Regions from separate parts of the Conexibacter sp. W3-3-2 genome, predicted to be linked through region 1. Evidence: riboswitches for the same ligand, from Rfam matches in the RefSeq annotation. Region 1 holds a riboswitch; each other region holds the start of a gene.
What was found. Region 1 has a riboswitch for cyclic di-AMP ahead of GKE82_RS25170 (M23 family metallopeptidase). Riboswitches for the same ligand answer to the same signal wherever they lie in the genome.

Region 1 (3,198 bases):
AGGATCGGGACGATGTCGAGCAGCAGCACGTGCTGCACCATGTGCATGGCGAAAAGCTGCTCGCCCAGCGGATCCAGCGGGGAGAAGAGCGCGGCGCTGAGCGCGGCAATCCCGGTCAGGAAGACGAGCAGCCGCCAGGTGGGCGCGTCGCGTGGCCCGGACGGTGTGCGACGGACCGCGCGCCAGCGCCACAGGTAGCCGCCGAGCAGCAGGAGGACCAGCAGCAGCGGGCCGGGCGTCGCCGACCACGAGGCGTCCGGTGCGGTCAGCTGAAGCTGTCCCAGCGGCGCAGCTCCGGCAGCGGGTCGATGCCCTCGCCGCCCTCGTACCACCCTGGGGCGGTCCACAGCTCGAAGTGCAGGTGGCAGCCGGAGGCACGGCCCGAGTCTCCGACGTAGCCGATGCGCTGGCCGGCGCGGACCCGGTCGCCCTTCTTCACGAGCGCGCGATCGCGCATGTGCATGTAGGTGTACGAGGCGCCGGTCTTATCCTGTAGCACGACGTAGTTCCCGGCACGGGACTGGACGGCCTCGAACTGCACGGTCCCGGGACGTGCGGCCACGAGCGGCACGCCGCAACGGGCGAACATGTCCTGCCCGCCGTGGCCGCGGCCCCCGCCGAAGTCGTTGGTGGCCGACTGCCCGAGGTCGTGCTTGCCGCGGATCGGGAAGATCGCGTCAAGGACCTGGACGGCCCCGGAACTGGCCTGCGACGCCGTCGGCTGCCCGGCCAGGCGCAGCACGTAGCGGCCCGCCGTCACCACCGACCCACCGACCGTCCCGTCCCAGCGAACCTCACCCTGGCCAGCGTCCACCGGCCAGGACCGGACGACCTGGCCGGAGTCCACCCGGACGGCCTCGACGGTTCCCGCAACGGTCGCCGTGTACTGCAGCAGCATGCGCTTGCGCGACCCGGCGATGAGCGCCTGGCCGGGCGCGAGGTCGGTCGTGGCGCCGGTGACGTCCGCCTGGGGGACCGGCGAGGTGAGGATGCGCAGCCGCTGCGTACGGCTCGAGCCGCCGGCCGGGCTGACCAGTCGCAGCGCGCCGCTGCGGGCGTCGCGTGGAACGGTCACCTTCAGCGACGTCGCCTCGGCGGATGACGGTGCGGTGGCACGGTCGTCCTTGGTGCCCTTGCCGCCCTGGAAGATGACGCGGGTCACGCCGTCCATGCCGGTACCGGCGATCGTGAGCGTCTGGCCGCGCCGGCAGGCCCAGCTCTCGCCCGACGCGCAGGACGCCGCGCTCGCGGCGGCCGGGTCCGGGATCGACGCACCTCCGGTGCTCGAGGCGCCGAGCGCGCCCGAAGGCACGAGGAGCAACACGGTGGGGGCCAGGACGGCGAGGGACAACCGGCGGTAGGTCAACGCGAATCTCTTTTCGTCTGCCTACGGGGTTAGCTGACGGACTCGCGCGGAAAAGTCGCGCTACGACACTGGGTCGATTCGCCCCCGGAGTGGGTCCCCCGCTCGCCTCGACCCCGGGGTCTCGACGATTCGGCGCTGCTATGACGGCGCGCATCATACTACGATGCGTCGTAGACAATGCGCCGACACCTCCTCATCCTCGGACTCAGTGCCGCGACCCTCGCCGGCTGCGGCGGAGATTCGTCCTCCGACGGCGCGTCCGTCGAGCCCCGCGGACCGTCGTCCGCGGCCCTGCGTGCGAAGCTGGCCGAGGCGACGTCGGTCGATCTCGCCCGCTTCCCCAAGCCGGCCGGAAAGACGCTCAACGAGTTGAGCCAGTCCCTCGACGGGACCGGGCCGCAGGTCGCGCTCGGGACGAGCGTCTTCCCCGACGCCCGGACGCGACTGGCGTTCGGGCTCATCGACGAGCAGACCGGGTTCGTCTACGCCCCGTCGGTCGTCTACCTCGCCAAGGGCGAGAGCGCCCGGGTGCTCGGACCATTCCCGGCGCCGGCAGACCTGCTGGTGACGGACCCACCGTTCCGCTCACGGCAAACGGCCAGCGAGAAGGACCCGTTCTCCGCGATCTACGACTCGCGGGTCACGGTCGACGGACCGGGGACCTACAACGTCCTCGTGGCGAGCGACATCAACGGGAAGCTCATCGGCTCCGGCACCCAGATCAAGGTCGTCGACGCGAAGGCCGATGCCGTGCCCGACGTCGGGGAGCGCGCGCCGAGCGTGAAGACCGACACCGTCGCTTCCGCCGGGGGCGACCTTGCGGCGATCGACACGCGGCTCCCGCCGGACGACCAGCACGAGGAGAGCCTCGACGACGTGCTCGGCAAGAAGCCAGTGGCACTCGTCTTCTCGACCCCGCAGCTGTGCGAGTCACGCGTCTGCGGCCCGGTCGTCGACATCGCCGCGCAGCTCAAGTCCACCTATGGCGATCGCATGACGTTCATCCACCAGGAGGTCTACGTGGAGAACTCGTTCGACAAGGGGCTGCGCGAGCCGCTCAAGGCCTTCAACCTGCCGTCGGAGCCGTGGCTCTTCACGATCGACGCACGTGGACGCGTCGCCGAGCGGCTCGAGGGGTCGTTCGGCTTTCGGGGCTTCGAAACCGCGATCAAGAAGGCGCTGGAGGCCTGAGCCGGCTGCGCCGTCAGGCGCTGGGCTTCTTGCCTGCGAGCCGGCGCAGCTCCTTGCGCCGCTCGGGGTCCAGCTGCTGGATCGAGCGCGCGAAATGCACCAGGACCGTGTCGCCGTAGGCGTCCACGAGATCGGCGACCTCGCCCGCGGCGCGGCGCTCCTCGTAGTCGTCCTGCGACATGGCGGCCGAGTAGTGGTCGGTCTTGCCCGAACGACGACGGACGAGCAGTTCCTTCTCCGCGAGTCGGCTCATGACGGTCATCACGGTCGTGTAGGCGCGGGTCTTCTCCGCGCGGGCGTTCAGCCCGTCGAGGACGTCGCGCACGGTGGACTCCCCGCGGGACCAGATCTCGGCCATGACCTCGCGCTCGAGCTCGTGCAGTTCGGGGAGTCGCTCCTGGGACACGCGCGGAGTCTACCGCGCCGCCAGGAAACACTACGCTGCGTAGTATTGACGGGTGCTCGTCCGCTCTCGTCTGCGCGTCCCCGCCTTGCTCGCGGTCGTGCTGCTCCTCCTGCTGCCCGCCTCGTCGGCGGCCCACGGTCTCGTGATCCGGGCCGACCTTCCGATCCCGGAGTGGCTGTTCGGCTTCGGCGCGGCGGTGGTGGTGATCGTGACGTTCGTCCTGCTCGCCGTCGCC
Region 2 (3,198 bases), on a different contig from region 1:
CGTGGCGGGCTCGGATCGGGGAGAGCAGATGCCACCAGTAGAGCGCGCCTCCGAAGGTGAACGAGACGTGTTCCAGGATGTGGATCGCTGACGATTCGACCGCCGAGTCGTAGAGCGCCGGGATGTGCCACACCCACATGACGCCGACGTAGAGCAGGATCGCGAAGACCGGACCGGCCCACCAGCCCGCCTGCCGTTCCAGCGGCTGGAGCAGGCGCGTGACGGGGCGCAGGAGGACCTTGGTCAACCCGAGGATCAGCAGGATCGGGACGACGTCGAGCAGCAGCACGTGCTGCACCATGTGCATCGCGAAGAGCTGCTCGCCCAGCGCGTCGAGCGGGGAGAACAGGGCAGTGCTGAGGCTGACGATGCCGCCGAGGAACACGAGCAGCCGCCAGATCGGCGCGTCGCGTGCACCCGACGGCGTCCGTCTGACCGCTCGCCAGCGCCACACGTAGCCCCCAAGCAGCAGTGCGACGAGCAGCGCCGGGCCGGGAGCGAACGTCCACGAGGTGTCCGGTGTCATCGCTGCCGGGCCGAGGTGTCCTCGTCGGCGCTCAGCTGAAGCTGTCCCACCGGCGCAGCTCCGGCAGCGGATCGATGCCCTCGCCGCCGGTGTACCAGCCCGGGGCGGTCCACAGCTCGAAGTGCAGGTGGCACCCGGAGGCGCGTCCGGTCTGGCCCACGTACCCGATCCGCTGGCCGGCCCGGACGCGTGCGCCCTTCTTCACGAGCGCGCGGTCGCGCATGTGCATATAGGTGTAGGAGCGGCCGGTCTTGTCCTGCAGGACGACGTAGTTGCCGGCCCGGGACTGCACGGCCTCGAACTGCACGGTACCCGGGCGGGCCGCCACCAGTGGGGTGCCGCAGCGCGCGAACATGTCCTGCCCGCCATGGCCCCGTCCACCGCCGAAGTCGTTGGTCGCCGACTGGCCGAGGTCGTGCTTGCCGCGGATCGGGAAGATCGCGTCGTGGACCTGCACGGCGGCGGAGCTCGCCTGGGACGCCGTCGGCTGTCCGGCGAGGCGCAGGACGTATCGCCCTTCGGGGACAACGGCGCCGTCGACCGTGCCGTCCCACCGCTGCTCGCCGGGGCCCGCGGCTACGGGCCAGGACCGCATGACGGCACCGTTGTCGACGCGGGCCGCCTCGACGGTGCCCGCGACGGAAGCGGTGTACTGCAGCAGCATCCGCTTGCGCGAGCCGGCGATCAGGGCCTCACCAGGTGCGAGATCGGTCGTGCCGCCGGTGACGTCGGCCTGGGGGACGGGCGTGGTGAGGATGCGCAGGCGCGCGGTCCGGCCGGACCCGCCGGCTGGGCTCACGAGGCGCAGCGGACCGCTGCGCGCGCCGCGCGGCACGGTCAAGGCCAGGGCGGTCGGCGATGCGGACGTCGGCGTGGCGGTCCGGTCGTCTTTTGAGTTCTTGCCGCCGAGGAACACCACGCGGGTCACTCCGTCCAGGCCGGTGCCGGCCACGGTGAGCGACTGGCCGTGCCGACAGGCCCAGCTCTCGCCCGACGCGCATGTCGCTGCGGTTGCGCGGGCCGGGTCGGGGATCGTCGCGCCGCCCGCGTTGGGAGCGCCGGTGGCGCCGGCGGGCGCCAGGAGCGCCACGGTGGGCGCGAGTACGACGAGGAACAGCCTGGTGTAGGTCAACGCGAATCTCTTTTCGTCTGCCTACGGGGTTAGCTGACGGACTCGCGCGGAAAAGTCGCGCTACGACACGAGGTCGATTCGCCCCAGGAGTGGGTCCCCCGCTCGCCGTGACCGGTGCCACGACGACTCGGCGCTGCTATGACGCCACAAGCGTACTACGATCCGTCGTAGACGATGACTCGATACCTCGCGATTCTCGGCGTCTGCGCCGCACTCCTCGTCGGCTGTGGAGGTGATTCGGCGTCGGACGGCAGCTCAGCGGAACCCCGTGGGCCGTCGTCCTCGGCGCTGCGCACAAAGCTCACCGAGGCGACGGCGGTCGACCTCGCCCGGTTCCCGAAGCCGGGGCAGAAGACGCTCGACGAGCTCAGCCGGTCGCTCGACGGAGCCGGCCCTCAAGTCGCACTGGGAACCAGCATCCACCCGTCGACTCGCACCCGTCTGGCGTTCGGCCTGATCGACGAGAAGACCGGATTCGTCTACGCGCCGTCCGTGGTCTACCTGGCGAAGGGCAGGAAGGCACGCGTCCTCGGGCCGTTCGCCGCGCCGGCGGACCTCCTGGTCACCGATCCGCCGTTCCGCTCCCGGCAGGCGGCCAGCGAGAAGGACCCGTTCGCGGCGATCTACGATGCGCGCGTGACGGTCGACGGCCCAGGCACCTACAACGTGCTGGTCGCCAGCGACATCAACGGCAAGCTCATCGGGTCCGGCACACAGATCAAGGTGGTCGACGGCAAGGCCGACGCGGTGCCCGACGTCGGCGAGCCGGCACCGCGGACGCCCACCGACACCGTCGAATCCGCCGGCGGCGACCTCGAGTCCATCGACACGCGACTGCCGCCCGACGACCTCCACGAGGACAGCCTTGCGGACGTCCTGGGCAAGAAGCCGGTCGCACTGGTCTTCGCGACACCGCAGCTCTGCGAGTCACGGGTGTGCGGACCCGTCGTCGACATCGCAGCTCAGCTCGAGTCCGAGTACGGGGACCGCGTCAGCTTCATCCACCAGGAGGTCTACGTGGAGAACTCGTTCGACAAGGGCCTGCGCGCGCCGCTGAAGGCCTTCAACCTGCCGTCGGAGCCGTGGCTGTTCACCATCGACGCCCAGGGGCGCGTCGCCGAACGACTCGAGGGCTCCTTCGGGTTCCGCTCCTTCGAGGGCGCGATCCGCAAGGCCCTCGACCAGTAGCGGACCTACGCGCCGCCGGCCGGCTTCTTGCCCGCGAGCCGCCGCAGCTCCTTGCGACGCTCGGGGTCGAGCTGCTGGATCGAGCGGGCGAAGTGGACCAGGACGGTGTCGCCGTACTCGTCCACGAGGTTGGCCACCTCACCGGCGGCGCGGCGCTCCTCGTAGTCCGCCCGTGTCATCGCGGCCGAGTAGTGGTCGGTCTTGCCCGAGCGGCGGCGCACGAGCAGCTCCTTCTCCGCGAGCCGGCTCATGACGGTCATCACCGTCGTGTACGCGCGCGTCTTGTCGGCGCGGGCGTTGAGCCCGTCGAGGACCTCACGGACCGTCGACTCGCGACGCGACCAGATCTCGA
Region 3 (3,198 bases), on a different contig from region 1:
AAGGTCACGTTCGAGATCGGGCCGAACGCCGTCGTGCACCTCGGGCGCTGGTCGTGGCTGGGCCACGGCACGAAGGTCCGCGCGCACGAGGGCGAGGTGCGGATCGGCGCGAAGACCGTTCTCGGCCAGGAGTGCACGGTCAGCTGCTACCAGCACGTGTCGATCGGCCGGGAGTGCATCGTCGCCGACCGGGCGATGTTCATCGACTTCGACCACGGCGTCGTCGACGTGGAGCGTCCGATCCGCGCCCAGGGCATCTACATGCGCGACGTGCGCGTCGGGCACAACGTCTGGGTCGGCTACGGGGCCTGCTTCCTGCGCGGCGTGACGGTCGGCGACAACGCGGTCGTCGGCACCAACAGCGTCGTCACCCGCGACGTGCCCGCCAACGCGGTCTCGGGCGGGGTCCCCGCCCGCGTGCTGCGCATGCGGGACGCACCGACGCGGCTGCGCTGGTCGTGAGCGGCCCGTCGGACCGGGCGATCGAGGAGACGATCCTCGCGCTGCTCGACGCGCGCGGGAGCGCGACGAGCGGCAGGACGATCTGCCCGTCGGAGGCCGCGCGGGCGCTCGCGGGCGACGACGGCTTCCGCCCGCTCATGGAGCCGGTGCGCGCGGTGGCGTTCGCCCTGGCCGACCGGGGCGTCGTGCAGGTCACGCAGCGCGGTCGGGTGGTGGACGGTCGCGCGGCGCGCGGACCGATCCGGCTGCGCCGGCCCCCGGAGGCCTGAGGACGGCGCGGGGTGCTGCGGTCGGTCAGCCGCGGCGGGCCGCGGCGGCGGCCTTCGGGCCGCAGACCGGCCAGGGGTCGACGCCCTGGCGGTCGTAGAGCACGTAGGCGCGCTTGTCCTGCTCGTCCTCGGGCGCGGCGGCGGGATCACCGGAGCCGCCCATCGCGGCCCACGTGTCGACGTGGAACTGGTACTTGCCGCGGTAGGTGCCGTCGGGCGAGACGATCGTCGGATCGCCCCCGGACTCGCACTCGGCGATCTGCTCGAGGACGCGCATCGCCTTGGCGGGGATGGTGTCGGGGAGCGTGACCTTCGCCGGCGGGTTCTTCGAGCCCACCGGGCCGGCGGAGGCGGACGTCGGGACGAGCCCGAGCGCGCGCAGCGTCGCGGGGCCGGCGATGCCGTCGACCGTGAGCTTCTTGCGGCGCTGGAACCGCATGACGGCGATCTTCGTCGTGCGCCCGTAGACGCCGTCGACGCGGATCTTCAGGCGGCGCTGCAGCGAGCGCACGCGGCGGCCGCGCGAGCCGGGCTTGAGCGTGCGCACCGCCGACGGGCCGGCGGCCGGCGTCGTGGTCGCAGGCGTCGCGGCCTGCGTGGTGGCGGGCGCCGGCGCGGCCTGCGGCGTCGCACCCCCGGTGTTGGCCGGGGCCTCGGTCTGCGCCTGGGCGGCGCCCGGGACGGCGAAGGCGCACGCGAGGGCGAGCAGCGGTCCGGCGGTCCGGCGGTTGAGCAGCGTTGTCACGACGTCCAGCACCCCTTGGGTTGTCTCGTCGCCTACGGGGTTAGCTGTCGGGCTCGCGCGTGAGACTGCGCTACGCCGCATCGTGCGGCGATTCGCCCCAGGACCGTGGTCCACTGGGTCCCCCGTTCCCCGCGGCACAGGGCGGCGGGGACTCGGCGTCTGGTTCGGCCGCCTCTGACGGCCGCCGAGAACAGTAGCAACCGAACGCGGGTTCGCGACCCCGTCGCGTTACGGATCCACATCCAGATAGCTCGACCTCATGTCGAGCTTGAGGGTTACGGACACGATGTCCGACCCCGTGAGGGTCGGAAATTCCGTGATCATCACGGGAGTTCGGTCAACTCTCGACCATTGCTGGAGGGTTTCGGCGTTCGCGGTCGACGGCGACATAACCACCCGCGACCATGGCGCGTGGACGCTTACCGCCGCGGGCTGCGCGGACGGGTCCTCGGCGGGTCGCGAGCGCCTAGGCGCGGGCGTGGGCGTCGACCGCGGCGCGGTACACCGCGGCGGTCTGCCGGGCGATGTCCGCCCAGTCGAAGCGACGGACGTGCTCCATCGCCTCCCCCACGAGACGCTCGCGCAGCGGCTCGTCGGTGAGCAGCCGCTCGACCATCACGCCGAGGTGCTCGGCGTCGCCGCCGTTGAACCGCAGGCCCACGCGCTCGTCGGCCGGGACGACCTCGCGCAGCCCGCCGGTGTCGGCCACGATGCAGGCGCAGCCCGAGGCCATCGCCTCCAGCGCCACGAGCCCGAACGGCTCGTACAGCGACGGCACCACGCAGAGGTCGGCGATGCGGTAGAGCGAGTGCAGCACGTCGTCCCCGATCCAGCCCAGGAACGTGCCGGCCCCGTCGATCCCCAGCGCGGCCGCCTGCGCCTTCAGCTCCGCCTCGTGCGGCCCGGAGCCCGCGACGAGGTAGCGCGTGCGCACGCCGTCCCCGAGCCGCTCGATGACCCCCGCGATCGCCTCGAGCGCCAGCTGGAAGCCCTTGTAGTAGTCGAGGCGGCCGACGAGCAGGACGAGCTTCTCGTCCGGCGCGGCGAAACGGGCACGCAGCGTGTCGAGGTCCTCGATCGGCTGCAGGTCGTGGGGGTCGATCCCGTTGGCGATGACGCTGACGTGGCCCTCGTCGAGCCCGTAGACGTCCAGGACGTGCTCGCGCATGTAGTGGGAGCAGGTGATCACGTGCTGCGCGCGGTGCGTCATCCACTGCTCGACGCCGTGGATGTAGCTCTGGGGGTGCTGGTCGACCCAGCCCTGGTGGCGGCCGTGCTCCGTCGCGTGGACGGTCATGACCATCGGGCAGCCGAACCGCTTGGCGAGGTGGTCGCACGCGTTCGCGACGAGCCAGTCGTGGCCGTGGACGACGTCGAACGTGTAGCGGTCGCCGAGCTCGACGCCCGCGGCGAGCATGTCCGCGTTCATGTGCTCGATCCACGTGACGAACTCGCCGAGGTCGCGCGGGCGAATCGGCTCGCGCACGCGGTGCACGTGCACGCCCGCGACGAGCTCCTCGGCCGGCATCGTCTCGTCCCCGCGCGTGAGCACGTGCACCTCGACGTCGGCGGGCACGAGCTGCTCGGTCAGCTTGCGCACGTGGCGGGCGAGGCCGCCCTCGACGACCGGCGGGAACTCCCAGGACAGGATGAGGGTGCGCAGCGCGGACATCAGGGCTCGAGCAGGGGTGCTGCGGTGGCGTGCGGCGCCAGGTGCCGCAC

Region 2: another riboswitch for cyclic di-AMP. It lies ahead of GKE82_RS19000 (M23 family metallopeptidase); the one in region 1 lies ahead of GKE82_RS25170 (M23 family metallopeptidase).
Region 3: another riboswitch for cyclic di-AMP. It lies ahead of GKE82_RS29190 (transglycosylase family protein); the one in region 1 lies ahead of GKE82_RS25170 (M23 family metallopeptidase).

The regions. Positions count from the first base shown of each region.
Region 1 is NZ_WLYW01000003.1:76,350-79,547, reverse strand. It holds gene GKE82_RS25175 (cytochrome c oxidase assembly protein) at 1-332, opposite strand, end outside; gene GKE82_RS25170 (M23 family metallopeptidase) at 266-1,351, opposite strand; cyclic di-AMP (ydaO/yuaA leader) riboswitch at 1,369-1,511, opposite strand; gene GKE82_RS25165 (hypothetical protein) at 1,544-2,557, shown strand; gene GKE82_RS25160 (BlaI/MecI/CopY family transcriptional regulator) at 2,571-2,963, opposite strand; gene GKE82_RS25155 (fenitrothion hydrolase) at 3,016-3,198, shown strand, end outside.
Region 2 is NZ_WLYW01000001.1:3,966,220-3,969,417, forward strand. It holds gene GKE82_RS18995 (cytochrome c oxidase assembly protein) at 1-526, opposite strand, end outside; gene GKE82_RS19000 (M23 family metallopeptidase) at 558-1,658, opposite strand; cyclic di-AMP (ydaO/yuaA leader) riboswitch at 1,661-1,801, opposite strand; gene GKE82_RS19005 (hypothetical protein) at 1,833-2,846, shown strand; gene GKE82_RS19010 (BlaI/MecI/CopY family transcriptional regulator) at 2,852-3,198, opposite strand, start outside.
Region 3 is NZ_WLYW01000001.1:4,514,379-4,517,576, reverse strand. It holds gene GKE82_RS30435 (acyltransferase) at 1-462, shown strand, start outside; gene GKE82_RS21630 (DUF3253 domain-containing protein) at 459-731, shown strand; gene GKE82_RS29190 (transglycosylase family protein) at 757-1,488, opposite strand; cyclic di-AMP (ydaO/yuaA leader) riboswitch at 1,492-1,644, opposite strand; gene GKE82_RS21620 (glycosyltransferase family 4 protein) at 1,943-3,148, opposite strand; gene GKE82_RS21615 (1,4-alpha-glucan branching protein domain-containing protein) at 3,148-3,198, opposite strand, start outside.